One region of the Sinobaca sp. TMA16-18 genome, then DNA from elsewhere that is predicted to be linked to it. Evidence: riboswitches for the same ligand, from Rfam matches in the RefSeq annotation. Region 1 holds a riboswitch; the other holds the start of a gene.
The links. Region 1 has a riboswitch for thiamine pyrophosphate ahead of AC5W14_RS05300 (acetylornithine deacetylase). Riboswitches for the same ligand answer to the same signal wherever they lie in the genome.
Positions count from the first base shown of each region.

Region 1 (7,964 bases):
AAAAGCATGGTTATGCACAAACGACGATTGTATCGTATGGGTGAAAATTCAAACCCAGGAAGACGATACGCTTCAGGAAAAAACATGCCCTATCTGTAAATCAAAAATGGAAAAAGGCGAAAAAGAAGTGATTATCGCGCAAAGAAGAAACAACAGAAGGTAATTAGAAAAGGATAAGAGTTCTGATAAGCTGTGGAGATTTCTGGAAGGTTCGCGCAGGAAGCCCAGCTTCCGATGCCGTAACCTGAAGAAACGGAAGCGGACACATCCGTTAAGCCCCAGGGGCTTTTAAGGATAGTCAAAAAGAAAAAGCCTAAAGCGGGATCAAAGCCGCTTTAGGCCTTTTTTGATAGGTGGAATCGTAGTGGACCCTTTGGAAAACATGCTTTTGATCATATACTGGCCATATTGAATGCCCTGGTGATAGGACACTTTGCCGGGAAGCGGCGGAATATGTTCGACATGAGCATCAATTACAACCGGGACTTCACTGGTGGATGCCTGCTTCAACGCATGTCTGAGCTCTTCCCGCGAATCAGCGGTGTAACCGATGCCGCCGCAGGCACGGGCAAACGCGGCGTAGTCGATGTCACTGATATCTGTTGCTGCAGGCTGGTTGCCCATCGCCTGTTGTTCAAATTCAATCATTGAAAGTTTTTCATTATTAAATACAACCATAATAAGAGGTAGTTTATATTTTACAGCAGTCACAAAATCCTGCATTCCCATCGAAAAACCGCCGTCTCCGACAATACCGATCACCTGTCGTTCCGGAAAAGCAAGCTTGGCGGCAATCGCTCCGGGCAGGGAGCAGCCCATCGTCGCCAGCCAGGACGAGACAACTATTTTTTGCTTTTTCAGACGGAGGTAGCGGGCGGTCCAAACCGTAATACTGCCGACATCAAGGGAAATAATAGCATCTTCTTCCAGAATGTTCTGTATTTCAGCAATCGCCTGCTGGGGCTGCAGGAGCTTTGTTTCTTTATCGATGTCCTGCTGGAGTTCTTCATTCCAGCTTTTCCGTTTTTTAATATAGCTTTGCAGAAAATCATCCTCTTTTTCTTCCAGGCCATTCGTGAACCAGGGGAGGATGGCGCGCAAGTCTCCAATGAGGCCGACCCGGGACGGATAATATTTGCCAATGACAGAAGGATCGATATCAATCTGGACGGCAGGCGTGTCCTCCGGGAGAAATTCACGGTAGGGAAATGCAGTTCCGAGCAGAAGCAGCAGGTCGGCTTCCTGAATAGCTTCATAGGATGGCTTTGTACCGAGCTGTCCGAGCTGGCCCATATTCTGCGGATGATCATCCGGAATCATGCCTTTAGCCGGAAGGGAGACGATGATAGGGGCTTTGATTTTTTCGGCGAAAGCCAATACTTCTTCGGCCGCGCCTTCCGCGCCTTTCCCAACCAGGATTGCGGGTTTTTTCGATTCGTGCATGTATGCTACTGCTTCTTTAAGGTCTTTTTCTTCCGGACGGATTACAGGAGAAGCGTATACCGGAGACGTCAGACCTTCTTTTGATTTAACCTTCTGACCGAATAAGTCATCCGGTACAATAAGAACGGCGGGGCCTTTTTGCGCGTAAGCCGTACGAATGGCCTGATTAAGCATATCCGGAAGTTGTTCGGCTGTTTGGACGCGTCGGTTGTATACGGCTACGTCTTCAAACATCGCTTCAAGCTTTAGTTCCTGAAAGTGATCGGTACCAACCATTGTGCTGCTGATCTGTCCAACAATAGCGAGAACCGGGACTTTATCTTTTTTTGCGTCATACAGTCCGTTCTGCAGATGGACGGCTCCGGGACCGGCAATGGATAAACAGACACCGATCTGGTGAGTAAGCTTGGCATGTGCCGAGGCCGCAAGTGCTCCTGTTTCTTCGTGTCGTATTTGAATGAAACGAATGTTTTCCTGTTTCCGAAGCTCTTCCATCAATTCATTGATAGAATCGCCGGGCATACCAAAAATCCGTTCTACCTTCCACGTGTGTAATAGGTCGATCACCTGTTTACCAGCTGTTTGTTCAAGCATTGGAACATCCCCCCGTTTCATAGTAGTGTATAGGATAAACAATTCCCTGTTCCCGAACTCTTAAACAATCCTTTGAGAGGTCCAATGTTACTTAAAAATGTTAAACCAGCCTTTCCATTTAAACAAAAGCAGCAGGACAGCGGCCATGCCGGCCATTGCCGCAAGCGTGATAAAGTAGCCGTTATCTGCTGTCAGCTCCGGCATGTTCGTAAAGTTCATCCCATACAATCCGGCAATAAAGGTAAGCGGAATAAAAATAGTGGAAACAATAGTCAAAGTCATCATAATTTCGTTCATTCGATTGGAGTTAATTGTCTGGTAATTGTCCCGCATATCAGAAGTCATCTCATGGTTGGATTGAATAAGCTCAGTCTGTTTTAATAAATGATCATACACATCCCGGTAGTACGCTTTATGCTCGGTGATAAGCTCAAGACGAAGGTCGAGCATCCGATAAAGCAGATCCCGCATCGGAACGATAGTCCGGCGCAGCTGCAGCAGGTCCCCGCGGATATCAAATACCTCATCAATTAAAGCACCGTACGTTTTGTCCGTATCTTTTTCTTCAATTTCGTTCAGGCGGTCTTCCATTTGATAAAGAGGCGGAAAATACGCATCGACTATTTTATCAATAACAGAATACACAATATAAGTCGCGCCATTTTCACGGACATCAGCCGAGGTCCGGGCCTGTTTCCAAACGGCATCTATTTCCGGAGAGGCGCTCAAGTGAAAAGTTACGACAAAGTTACGGCCGGAAAAAATGTCTACTTCTTTTTTAGCAAAGGTATCCTTCTGAAGCGAATGGATAACAAAAAACTCAAACTCTTCATAGTGGTCGTATTTAGGTCGCTGCATAGAATGAAAGCAGTCTTCCACAGCCAGTGGGTGAAAGGCGAAGTCTTTTTCCAGGCGGGAGGCTTCCTGCTCTGAAGGGTCCCTGAAATCGGCCCAGAACCATTTAATCGTGTGATCTGCAAGCAGTACAGCGATATCTTCATTTTCTTTCCATTCATTATGTATCGTAACAGCCATCGTGCGAATCATGGGTGTGCTCCTCTCTGCATCTCAGCCAACGTATACTAATAGCCTATTTGCCAGAAGATCAAACATACAGTTGTATGAAAACGCAATCTGTGATTTACTGGAAGACATAAATGAATAATCATGCGTCACTTCTAGGGGAGCTGTATAAGCTGAGAAAAGGAGAAATCCTTGACCCTTATTACCTGATCTGGTTCATACCGGCGGAGGGAAGAAGCGGAAGACGGTTTCGTTGTCTTTGCTTCTTCTTTCGGGAAGAAGCTTTTTTGTATGTTGTATACGGATCAGCCATTTGATGGGGGAGGCAGAGACAATGACAGAATTATCCGGACTGTTAGCACATATGGAAGAAAAACAGGAAGATCTTATTGAACTGGTAAAAACATTGATTTCTTATGAAACCCCGGCGCCGCCGGCAAGAAATACAGCAGGCATCCAAGCTTTTATTGCCTCATATTTAAAAGAAATGAACTATGAGGTCGACACCTGGGACGTTTATCCGGGTGATCCGAATGTGGTGGCGAAGAAAAAAGGAACCGATGCAGCCAACTACCACAGTCTTATTTTAAATGGCCATGTAGATACAGCAGAAGTGGAAGGATCGGAGTGGAAGACAGACCCTTACCAGGCAGAAATAAAAAATGGCTGGATTCAGGGACGCGGGGCAGCGGATATGAAAGGCGGACTGGCAGGAGCTTTATTTGTGCTCCGCATGTTCCATGAACAGGGGATAGAGCTGCCTGGTGACCTGACGCTGCAATCGGTTATCGGGGAAGAGGTAGGAGAGGCAGGAACGCTTGCTTGCTGCAGACGCGGCTATGAGGCCGACTATGCGCTCGTTGTAGATACAAGTGATCTTCATATCCAGGGCCAGGGCGGTGTCATTACCGGATGGATTACGATCAAAAGCCCGGAAACCTTTCATGATGCGATGAGGCGGAATATGATCCATGCCGGAGGCGCGGTCAAGGGAGCCAGTGCGATTGAAAAAATGATGGTGATTATTCAAGGTCTGCAGACGCTGGAAAGGCAGTGGGCGGTAGAAAAAAGTTATCCGGGTGTTCCGGCTGGAGCCAATACCATCAATCCGGCCGTCATTGAAGGCGGAAGGCACGCGGCTTTTGTTGCAGATGAATGCCGGCTTTGGGTGACGGTTCATTTTTATCCGGATGAAACGCATGAATCGGCAGCCGCAGAAGTAGAAGAACATATACGAAATGTCGCTTTCGGAGATCCCTGGCTGAAACGTCATTCTCCCGTGTTTGAATGGGGCGGCACCTCGATGATTGAAGACCGGGGAGAAATCTTCCCGTCGCTTTCGGTGGATGAAGAGCACCAGGGAACAACAATGCTCGCAAAAGCGCTGGAGAAAATATCGGGAGAAAAAGCGGTCCTTGATGTTTCTCCCACCGTAACCGATGGAGGATGGCTTGGTGATGCCGGTATCCCGACAGCTATCTTTGGCCCGGGCACGCTTGCCAATGCCCACGCGGTGAACGAAAAGCTTTCTGTAGATCAGCTGCTTACATTTACGAGAACGCTTGCCGTTTATGTATACGAATGGCTGCATTCAGAAAAAAATAAGGAGGAATAGGTATGTCATTCAGCCATATGCTTCAGCAAAAGCTGCAGCCAATCTGGACTAAAAACCACAGCCATCCATTTGTTACCGGGATGGGAGATGGCACGTTGGACAAAGAAGCATTTCGTTATTTTATGATTCAGGACTATTTATATTTAAAAGAGTATGCCCGACTGTTTGCGATGGGAACGATGAAAGCCCGGACATTGAAGACGATGGGGGAGTTTGCGGATCTGCTGCAGTCTACGCTGAATGAAGAAATGCAGCTGCACCGGGAGTACAGTGCCAAGCTGGATATTAGAGAAGAAGAACTGGAGCAGGCAGAAGCAGCCCCGGTGACGTTAGCTTATACAAGGTATATGCTGCATGAAGGGCAAAGCGGCGGACTGGCTGAACTAACAGCAGCACTGCTGCCGTGTATGTGGAGTTACGCAGAAATCGGCCGGGATTTAAGCCGCATTCCCGGAGCTTCGGAGCACGAACTGTACGGGGAATGGATACGAATGTACAGCGATCCCGGTTTTCAGGAACTTGCTGAGTGGTGTATCGCTTTGTTGGATGAACTGGCAGAAGGAAAGCCGCAGCATGAACTTGATAAACTGGAAGAGATCTTTTTAACGACCACAAAATTCGAATATTTATTCTGGGATATGGCTTATCATCATAAAACCTGGCCGCTGTAACAGAAAAAGAGAAAGCACCCGCTGTGCTTTCTCTTTACTTATCTATGGCCTTTTTAACAAAAACACGCCAAACCATTCGTTTTCATCGGTCCAAAAAGTTTCAACGTTTAAATGAGCTTGTTCGGCAAGAGTCATAAATTCGGAAACAGAAAATTTATGTGAGTTTTCCGTATGAATGGTTTCACCCTTGGAGAAGTGAAATGTGTGCCCTTCCAAGGAGATGAGCTGCTCTTTACTGCTTTGGAGGTGCATTTCGATTCGTCCGTTTTCCTCAGAGTAAAAAGCATGATGCGTAAAGTCAGCAGCATTGATGCCTGCATTCATTTCTTTGTTCATACGCTCCAGAATATTTAAGTTGAAGGCAGCCGTAATACCTTTGGCATCATTGTAGGCTTTATGAAGAAGGGAAGTATCTTTCTTTAGATCTACGCCAATCAAGATCTGTCCACCGGCCGCCAGTTCGATTCCGAGCGACTGCAGAAAAGCGGAGGCTTCTTTCTTTTGAAAGTTACCGATAGTAGAACCGAGAAAACAGATCGTTTTATTCGTTTCCGGATCCTCATTCAGAAAGTCCAACGTGCTTGTGTAATCTGCACAGATACCGGTCACTTTCAAAGCCGGATAATGCTTCAGCACGTGTTCTGCCGTGTCCTGAAGGGCGCTGATTGATATATCGACCGGCTTATAGGCCGCAGGTTCGTCCAGAAAAGGGAGCACCTGGTTCATTTTTTCAAAGCTTCCGCTGCCCAATTCAATAATATGGGCCCGTCCGCCTATCGCTTCAGCAATATCAGGACCAAAATCATGCAGAATGTCCATTTCTGTCCGGCTTACATAATATTCCGGAAGCTTTGTAATAGCATTGAACAATTCACTTCCTGTTTTATCGTAAAAATGCTTAGCCGGAAGGGTTTTATGCGTTTGCCCAAGCCCGGCAATTACATCATCTTTAAAAGAGGACACCTCAGGCTGCAGATCGACTAACGTATAAGAAAGGTTTGTGTTTTTCATTTATTCATCCCTGGCGAGACGAATACCGCTGAACTGCCAGCGTTTTTCAGGTGGAAAGAAGTTCCGGTACGTAGAGCGGATGTGAGACTGAGGCGTAGCGCAGGAACCCCCGCGCAGTACCATCTGATTACTCATAAATTTAGCATTGTATTCTCCGAGTGCGCCTTCCAGTGGCCGGTTATTTGGATAAGGAGAGTAGGGACTTCTTGTCCATTCCCATACGTTGCCATACACCTGCTCCGGTTTGTGTACCGGAGCCGGATGATAGGTTTCTGCTTCCACAAAGTGGCCCTCTGTCGCATAATCACGGAAAGCATGCTCCCATTCCTGTTCTGTAGGCAGCCGGAATCCGGCCCAGCGGGAAAAAGCGTCTGCTTCATAATAGCTGATATGGGTCACGGGTTCTTCCGGGTTCACTTTCTTTAACCCCTGCAGCGAATAGGCATACCATTCTCCGTCGTGCTTTTCCCAGTAGAGAGGAGCCGCCCACTGCTCCTGCTTAACAATACCCCACCCTTCAGACAGCCAGTAGCCGGCTTCTGCATAGCCGCCGTCTTCTATAAATTGCATGTATTCTCTGTTGGTTACAGGTACAGTAGCGATCGAAAAAGGATGGATCCAGTATTTGTGTACAGGCCGCTCATTATCAAAAGAAAAATGAACGTTATTAGTTCCTATTTCGGCAAGTCCTTCCTCAAACGTGAGCCATTCCCTTGCGGCTGCAGCCGTTTCTTCTGTTCGTTCCGGAAAGACAGCAGGATTTGTCGGATTAATAGAGAAGTTATATTTAGTATCGGTAATAAGCAGTTCCTGATGCTGCTGTTCGTGCTGGAGACCTACTTCCATGAGATCGGCAATCTCTTCTGTTAAAGGAGTATTTTGTAAAAAGCTTTCCACTTTCTCTTCTACGTATTCACGATAAGCGAGAGTTTCTGCTACTGTCGGCCTGGAGATCAAACCGCGCTGGGATTTAGGAAATATTTTTCCCTGCGTTTCGTAATAAGAATTATAGAGAGCGTTGGAGTCTTTAGAAAACTCTACATAATTCTCAGCATGATTTTTCAAAATAAACTGTTCAAAGAACCAGGTTGTATGGGCTAAGTGCCATTTTGCCGGACTTACATCGGGAGAGGCCTGCATCATATAATCCTCTGTTTCCAGAGGGGCGGTAATGTGAAGCGTTTGTTTCCGGATTGTCCGAAAATCGGTCAGAAGCTTTTCAACAGTGGATGAAGTAGTGTGTGCGATGGGAAAAACCTCCTAAAAAAATTTTACTTATCTCATACCTTCTTTTTGCCTGAACCAAACCTGTAGAAAGCCAAGCACAATAGAATGTTAGAATTCACTATAGAGGGGGTACATAATGATATATGACAAATTATATGGAGCGGTAAAATGATAAATACCTGGAAGGCAAAAGTAGTTAGAAAAAAAGCATCTTTTAAAAAGCGCCCATCCACGATAAATATTCAAGCGGTAGCTTCTGTTGAAAAACGGTTAATCTCTACGACAGGGCGCATGACTCCTGTAACCTTTTATTATCCAGTAACATCCGGAGCGGCCACACTTCCCATTTACATAAACCTTCACGGAGGAGGATTTGTGCA
Region 1 is NZ_JCAKFM010000002.1:318,285-326,248, forward strand. It holds gene AC5W14_RS05285 (UvrD-helicase domain-containing protein) at 1-163, shown strand, start outside; gene AC5W14_RS05290 (pyruvate oxidase) at 325-2,037, opposite strand; gene corA (magnesium/cobalt transporter CorA) at 2,125-3,084, opposite strand; TPP riboswitch at 3,208-3,310, shown strand; gene AC5W14_RS05300 (acetylornithine deacetylase) at 3,395-4,675, shown strand; gene tenA (thiaminase II) at 4,678-5,346, shown strand; gene egtD (L-histidine N(alpha)-methyltransferase) at 5,389-6,357, opposite strand; gene egtB (ergothioneine biosynthesis protein EgtB) at 6,358-7,605, opposite strand; gene AC5W14_RS05320 (alpha/beta hydrolase) at 7,753-7,964, shown strand, end outside.

Region 2 (7,964 bases), on a different contig from region 1:
ATTTTATCAGTCGTTTTATGCGCTCGGTATTTTTCTCGGGCCCCTTATTGGAGGAGCCGTAGCTGAAAATATCGGCCTGAACGCTGTGTTTGTGATGGGAAGCCTGTTTGCTGCGGCAGCCCTCGGCGTCGTCTGGATCTATTTTAAAGACAGAAAACCAACAGTAAATAACATGAAAAAACCGGCCTCCTTTTAAAGGAAGCCGGTTTTTTGAAAGGTGTCGAACGCTAGAAAATCAGCTTGGCACCGAAAGCCATTAAAGCAAGGCCGGTCGATTTCTGAAATATCTGCTGGAAGCGCGGACTTTTCAGCCAGCGCTGGACGTGATCAAGAACAAACACGAGCACAAGAAACCAGGTGACGGCGATAACGGTTAAAATACCGCCCAGAATCATCAACTGCTGGGGCACGTTGCCGCTCATATTTACAAACGGCGGCATAAAGGTAATATACACAACGACCGTTTTAGGGTTAAGGATGTTGCTCAGTACGCCCTGCAGGTAAGACTCCCTGGAGTGGCCTCTTCTGCCGGCAGCGGCTGTTTCATCGGCGCTTTTCTGAACCTCTGTGAAAGAAAAAGAGCTTTTCGTCGTAAAAGAGCGGAGGCCTAAATAAAACAAGTACGCAGCACCCATATATTTAATCGTTTCGAACAGGACAGGGGATTGGGAGATAACTACTGATAATCCCAATACCGCAATAATTGTCCAGAAGGTTAGGCCGGTAGCCATCCCCAGTATAGTAAAACGTCCGGCTTTAGCACCGTGCGAGAGTGTATTTTTCATAATAAGTACCGTGTCTGCTCCGGGAAGCATAGACATCATGGCAGCCATAAAAACGTATGCCGCTAAATTTTCCATTGTGCGTCTCTCCTAACAATATACGTATGCAATATATTACATATTAGAATATACCATATTTAGGAAGAAAAAGCACGTTGTGGCGCGGTTATTTTTTTTGCTTTATACTTTAATTAAACGAAAAAGACGTGAAAGGTGATATAGACTGTGCCGATTCCATCCGATTTACCTAAACCGGAACGAAAATCCGCAAAAGACCGGGCGTATTTGCAAATTCAACAATGGATTATTGACGGAACGCTTCAGCCTGAAGAAAAAATTAACGACTCCGAGCTTGCAGAGGCGCTTGGGGTGAGCAGAACGCCTATTAGAGAGGCACTGCAGCTGTTAAACGAAGACGGATTCGTAGAAATGAAGCCTGGCGTTGTGACGCAGATTACACAGGTGAAGCCGGAAGATGCTGTCTTAATTTTTCCGCCGCTCGCCGCGCTGCAGGCGCTGGCTGCGGAAATAGCAGCAAAAGCTATGAGCGGGGAAACGATAGAAGAACTGCGGGACATTAACGAGCAGTTTACAACAGCCATTCAGGCCGGCGACCACCGGGCTGCGCTGAAATGGGATGAAAAATTTCATGACATTATTGTCGACAGCATTCATAACCCGTATATTTCCAAAACGACACTGTCCCTGCAATCGCATGTCCGACGGCTGTTTTATCACGATTCCATTAACCTGACGGAAGAGTCGATTGAAGAGCATGAGCAGATTATTCATGCGATGGAAGAGCGTGACGCTAAAACAGCGGCTGAAGTGACCCGAACTAATTTTTTCCGTCCGATTGACCATGATTATCCGCTTCGTTGAGAAGGAAGCGCCAGACATGTATAGCCTTCGGTATGAAGCATATTAATTAGTTCAGGCAGAACGGAGACCGTCTGCTGTAGTTCATGCAGCAGAACAATCGATCCCGGCTGTACAGAGTCCATGACGTTCGAGAGAATAGCGTCCGGGCTCTTTTTTTCTTTCCAGTCAAATGATACCGTGTCCCACATCACAAGTTCGAGCCCCAGCTCCCGTACGACACGGACTGTTTCTTTATTATAGCGGCCGTAGGGCGGCCGGAAATAGTCGATTTGAGCCGGGCTGATGCTTTTGATCGCCTGAAGGCTGCTCTGGATTTCATGTTTCTGTTTTTCATAAGAAAGCGACGTAAGGTTGGGATGGCGATGGGTATGCGAACCGAGCGTATGGCCTTCCTCTGTCACTCTCAGCGCAGGCCGCCGGGGATGAATAAGCCGTCCCTGCCAGAAAAAAGTTCCCTTTGCCTGTTTGTTTTTTAATATATCGAGAATCTGGTGGGTGCAGCGGCTTGGTCCATCATCAAAGGTTAAAAAAACCGCCTTTTCTGCAGAGGGAACAAGAGACGCCGCATTCGTCAATGCATGATCGGTATGGAAGCTGGACCCAGCTCCTTTTTTTGCAATTCAAGGGGACTGCCGCATCCTGATTCCTCCTCTTTTTTCATCTTTTATTAGTATAGTGGAAAGGATGGGATGCGCCTACTGTTCTGCTTACTGGAAATACTGCTTGCTTTTTTTGAAAACGCTTACTATAATTTAATGGTAATCCGAAACGTTTCGGTATCCTGTTAAGGGAGTTTTACATAGTAGAAAGATATAAATTAAAAATATGCATTTTCACTCAAAAATTATTTAATGTTGTAAATGATCGGTTTTCTAATAATTTCACCCGATTTGCTGCTGGATCCGTATTTATTGCGCTTTCAATTGCAAAAAAATGTCTATTTTTGCAGAAATGGCTCATGACCGGTCTCACAGCCGAAGCAACAAAAGGTTAATTTATTACGAAAATATATTATAATGACTGTAGGGGGCCTTTATGAAAATTGTAGTATGGAACGAAAACAGACACGAGAAAGAGAACGAAGTGGTTTCTTCGATTTATCCGGAAGGAATCCACGGGGCCATTCAAGGTTTCCTGAAAGAAGAGGGGCTTGATGTAAGTACGGCTACATTGGACGAACCAGAGCACGGATTAACAGAAGAGGTTCTAAACAATACGGACGTTCTTATCTGGTGGGGCCATCAGGCTCATGATGAAGTGACCGAAGAGGTCGCAGAACGGGTGAAAGAGCGGGTACTGGAAGGAATGGGGCTGGTAGTGCTGCATTCCGCCCATTTCTCGAAAATATTCAAGAAGCTGATGGGTACTTCCTTTGACTTGAAGTGGAGGGAAGCGGATGAAAAGGAACGACTCTGGGTCGTCAATCCGACGCATCCTATCACAGAAGGTCTAGGAGAATTCATTGAGCTGGAGAAAGAAGAAATGTATGGGGAACACTTTGACATTCCTGTACCAGAGGAATTGATATTTGTCAGCTGGTTCGAAGGTGGAGAAGTATTTAGAAGTGGTGCCACTTTTCAGCGCGGGCGGGGAAAAATATTTTATTTCCGTCCGGGACATGAGACGTATCCGACGTATTACCATACAGACATTCAGCGCGTGATACGCAATGGCGTATACTGGGCAGCCGGACTGGCTACACCAAAGCCGGTTTACGGCAACGCTCAGCCGCTTGAGCCTATCGCCGGTAAAGAGCAGGGGACAACTAAAGCCACTGCCGGGCGCTGATGGCCACACTAGAGGGGGTAAGTACTAATGGACAAGCTAAAGATTGGCATCATTGGAGCAGGGGGAATCGCTCAGTCAAGGCATATTCCCACTTTTCAACAGCTGGAACACAAGGTATCAATAGAAGGCGTATACGATATTAATCAGGATCGGGCTCAGGAAGTAGCGGCGTCTTTTTCTATCGCCCGGGTATACCACAACATTGAACGAATGCTTGGAGACGTGGATGCGGTCGTTATCTGTACGCCGAATAAGTTTCATGCAGATATCGCTGTGCAGGCTCTAAACCGGGGCATTCACGTGCTCTGCGAAAAGCCGATGGCGATTACAACGGAAGAATGCGAGCGTATGATAGAAGCTGCAGAAAAAAAAGGCTCGGTTCTTGCAATTGCCTTCCACTATCGTTTTGGACCGGAAGCCCAGATTGCCAAGCAGATGATGGAAAACCACGAAATCGGGGACCCGCTCGTCTGTCGTTTTCAGGCACTGCGCCGCCGGAAAGTTCCGGGCTGGGGTGTATTTACAAACAAAGAGCTGCAAGGCGGAGGAAGCCTGATTGACTATGGCTGCCACCTGCTGGATCTGTCCCTGTGGCTGCTTGGAGACCCAAAGCCGCTGGAAGTAATGGCCAAAACGTACGACCGGTTAAGCAAAGCACCGAATCTCACGAACGAGTGGGGCCAGTTTGACCAGAATACGTTTAACGTGGAAGACCATGTAACCGGGTATATCACATTCGAAAATGACATTACGCTGCAGCTGGAATGTTCCTGGGCGGCTAATATAAAAGAAGATACGGAACAACTCAGTATTTCCGGAGTTGAGGGCGGTTTACAGCTCTTTCCGTTTGAGCTGTATCAATCCAAATATGGAACGCTGTTAAACAGCACGGCCCAGATTAATAAAATCGATAATATAGAGCCATACTATCAGGCGAATAATTTCGTGGATTCCTGTACAGGTGAAGCGGAACTTATCGTGAAACCGGAGCAGGCCATGAAAGTTACAAAAATCGTCGAGGCGCTATATGAAAGCAGTGAAACAGGAAAAAGCGTACGGTTCGAAGAAAATCCAACCAGCTTTGAAGAGTCTTATTAAAAAAACCAGGCCCTCCGGGGGTCTGGTTTTTTACAGTAGGAGCCTCTTAAAACTACAAGCCTTCATTTTCGAAACGGCGGATCTCATCTTTATGACCTAAAACAATCAGCATATCTCCCTGCTCAATTCTATCGTTGGGCCGCGGGGACACATTAACGTCCTCATTTCGTTTGATCGCAAGAATCGTCACACCATAGGAGGCCCGGACATTGGATTCAATCAGCGTTTTGCGGTGCAGTTTTTTCGTAGCATACACTTCGACAATCGTGTAATCGTTGCTTAAGTCGATAAAATCAATAACCTTTTCCGAAGTCATATTATGGGCTACACGGATTCCCATATCAAATTCCGGGTGGACCACACGGTCAGCGCCGATCTTATCGAGCACTTTCTGGTGGTATTTATTCTGGGCTTTTGCCCAGACGATTGGAACGTTCATGTCTTTTAACACAAGCGTTGTAAGCACACTTGCCTGAATATGGTCGCCGATCGCGACAACAACGTGATCGAAGTTGCCAAGGCCGAGAGATTTTAATGCTTTTTCGTCAGTGGAGTCAATGCAGGCTGTCTGGGTAGCATATGCGACATATTCATCTACTTTTTCTTCATCCTGATCGATAGCAAGAACTTCATAGCCTAAATGATACAGTTCCCGGCAGATACTCCCTCCAAATCGGCCGAGGCCTATAACAGCAAATTGTTTTTTGTTTTTTGGCATGGATAAACGCTCCTTTATGTGTCAAATTCGCCTTACAGTAAATAAATGCCCTGGGGGAGCAGTAATCCTAAAATAATAGTAAATAATACAAATCCTATCATAAACCGGACGAATAGAGGGTGTCCGGTGTTCTTAAATAACTGGACAAAGTAAATTTCAATCAATCCGATACTTAACAATCCACAGGCCAGCTTCAGCAGGCCGCCTAAATATACAGGACGAAGGCCAAGCACAAGCCCGCCGGTTAAAAGCAGCGGCAGGTATGAAAATCGAAGCACGTAGTGAAGCAGAATAGCGGTCCGGTTCATGTTGGTGCGGTGAAATATATAAACAGCGCCTGCAAGCAGAATAACTGCCGCCACGGCTATAAGATGTATCGTGAGTATAGTGTCTGCCATAAGAGCCTCTCCTAATGTAATGTAGACGTTTTCTCCATCATATCACGCGTGCAGGTTTTACAGGAGCAGAGATTTTGCTGAAATAAAACCCGCGGTATGAACCATTTCGAATATGTGCTATCTTTAAGAAGCAAAGACAATTTTATACAACAAGCACTAGGGGTGCTGCAAAGCTGAGAGGGATGACATTCATCCTAACCCTGGAACCTGATCTGGATAACACCAGCGGAGGAAAGTGCGGAATGTTCACCTGAAAAAGCAGCCGCTCGTGCTGTTTTTAATGATAGAACGACTTTTCCGCCGCTCCCTCTGCTGGAGCGGCTTTTTTGTATGCATGGAGCAGGTTCCGGGGGAGCACGGTACACAAAAAAGGGGGCGGGAAATGAATAAAGAGCAGGAACCGGCACTGGAATTTCGAGACGTTACCTATGCCTATACTACTACCGAAGCGCCGATCTTCAAGCAGGTTCAAGGGACAGTGAAAAAAGGCGAATTTGTCAGCCTGCTTGGACCGAGCGGATCGGGAAAGTCGACGTTCTTCCGGCTTGCCGCCGGGCTGAGCGACCCGGACAAGGGGTCGGTGCTTCTGCACGGCTCGGCCACAAGGCTTGGCAGGGTCGGCTACATGCCTCAGCAGGATCTGCTGCTGCCCTGGCGGACCATTTTGGAAAATGGCATGCTGCCATTGGAAATAAACGGCCTTTCCAAAAGGGAGGCCGAACAGCGCGTATCATCCCATCTGGAAGCATTCGGCCTCAGGGGCCTGGAACGCAAGTATCCTCACGAACTGTCCGGTGGGATGAGGCAGAGGGTGTCTTTTCTCCGCGCCGTAGTGGGAGGAAACGACATCTTAATGCTGGATGAACCATTTAGCGCACTTGATTCGATTACCCGCTTTATGATGCAGGAATGGCTGTTGGAAAAGTGGCAGGCTTCGAGGCAGACACTTATTTTTATTACCCACGACATAGAAGAAGCATTATTTTTATCCGACCGCATTTTATTATTTACCGAGCCGCCGATAGAAGGACGCCTTACCGAAATTGCGGTACCGCTGCCAAGACCCAGAGACGAGCGTGCCCGGGATCACCCGGAACTCTTGAAGCTGAAGCGGGAATTGATTGAACGAATGCGCAGGGAGGAGAAGTTACGATGAATGGCTGGAAAGGAGCAGGCATTTCCTATGCTGGAGCCGCTCTTCTCGCATCTGCTTTTTTTATCATCTGGGAGGCAGGAGCCCGCTGGTATGACACGCCTTATATACTGCCGGCACCGTCTGCGGTGCTGCAGAGGCTGTGGGAACTTGCGGATATATTGTTTCTTGTACACCTGCCGGCCACGCTTCTCGTTATAGTTACCGGACTTGGCATTTCCATCGTTTGTGGAGTCGGTATTGCGGTGTTGATGAGCCGGAGCCGGATGGTGGAAAAGAGTGTTTTTCCTCTGTTAATCACCTCGCAGACCATTCCAATTATTGCACTAGCCCCAATATTTGTACTGTGGTTTGGCTATTCCATGTGGAGTAAAGTCGCCGTAACGGTGTTGATCACCTTTTTCCCAATTACGGTCGGGGCGTTTGACGGTCTTCGGACAGCGAGCCGGGATATGCAGGACCTGCTTCGGACCATGGGGTCCGGGAGCTGGCAGATTTTCAGAAAGGTCCAGGTGCCGATGGCTCTGCCCTCGTTCTATTCCGGCTTAAAAGTGGCAGTCACGCTGAGCGTCATCGGTGCGGCAATTGGAGAGTGGCTGGGCGCAGATGCAGGGCTTGGATATTTCAGCCGCAGGATGATGACACAGATGGACGCAGCCGGCGTATTTGCACCAATCGTTTTGTTGTCGTTAGCAGGGATTGGCCTGTTTTTGGCAGTAAAAGCAGTAGAATATGCGACTACAAAAAAGGGAGGAAGAAGATAATGAAAAGGTGGATTAAACAGGTGGGGCTGCTTGCTGCAGGAGCATTTGTGCTGGCAGGATGCGGGAGTGAAAATGAACAGCAGGCAGAGAATGAAGAGCTGCAGGAAGTCGACATTATGCTGGATTGGTATCCTAATGCCGTACACAGCTACTTGTACACCGCGCAGGAAAACGGATACTTCGAGGAAGCAGGCCTGGACGTAAATATTATGTTCCCCACCAATCCAACGGATCCTTTGAACCTGGCGGCTGCAGGAGAAGTGGACTTTGGCATTACCTATCAGCCGGATGTTATTACAGCGCGGACTGAAGGAATCCCTGTAGTAAGCGTGGCGGCGATTGTGAGGTCTCCTCTTAATCACGTTGTGTACAAAGCAGACT
Region 2 is NZ_JCAKFM010000005.1:36,715-44,678, forward strand. It holds gene AC5W14_RS10440 (MFS transporter) at 1-196, shown strand, start outside; gene AC5W14_RS10445 (LysE family transporter) at 228-860, opposite strand; gene AC5W14_RS10450 (GntR family transcriptional regulator) at 1,008-1,664, shown strand; gene AC5W14_RS10455 (polysaccharide deacetylase family protein) at 1,649-2,239, opposite strand; partial or broken gene AC5W14_RS10460 (sugar ABC transporter permease) at 2,509-2,658, shown strand; gene AC5W14_RS10465 (ThuA domain-containing protein) at 2,700-3,452, shown strand; gene AC5W14_RS10470 (Gfo/Idh/MocA family protein) at 3,480-4,550, shown strand; gene AC5W14_RS10475 (potassium channel family protein) at 4,603-5,268, opposite strand; gene AC5W14_RS10480 (DUF1516 family protein) at 5,301-5,666, opposite strand; TPP riboswitch at 5,815-5,917, shown strand; gene AC5W14_RS10485 (ABC transporter ATP-binding protein) at 6,049-6,822, shown strand; gene AC5W14_RS10490 (ABC transporter permease) at 6,819-7,583, shown strand; gene AC5W14_RS10495 (ABC transporter substrate-binding protein) at 7,583-7,964, shown strand, end outside.
Region 2: it holds a riboswitch for thiamine pyrophosphate, as region 1 does, so the genes downstream of both, AC5W14_RS10485 (ABC transporter ATP-binding protein) here and AC5W14_RS05300 (acetylornithine deacetylase) in region 1, are expected to answer to the same signal.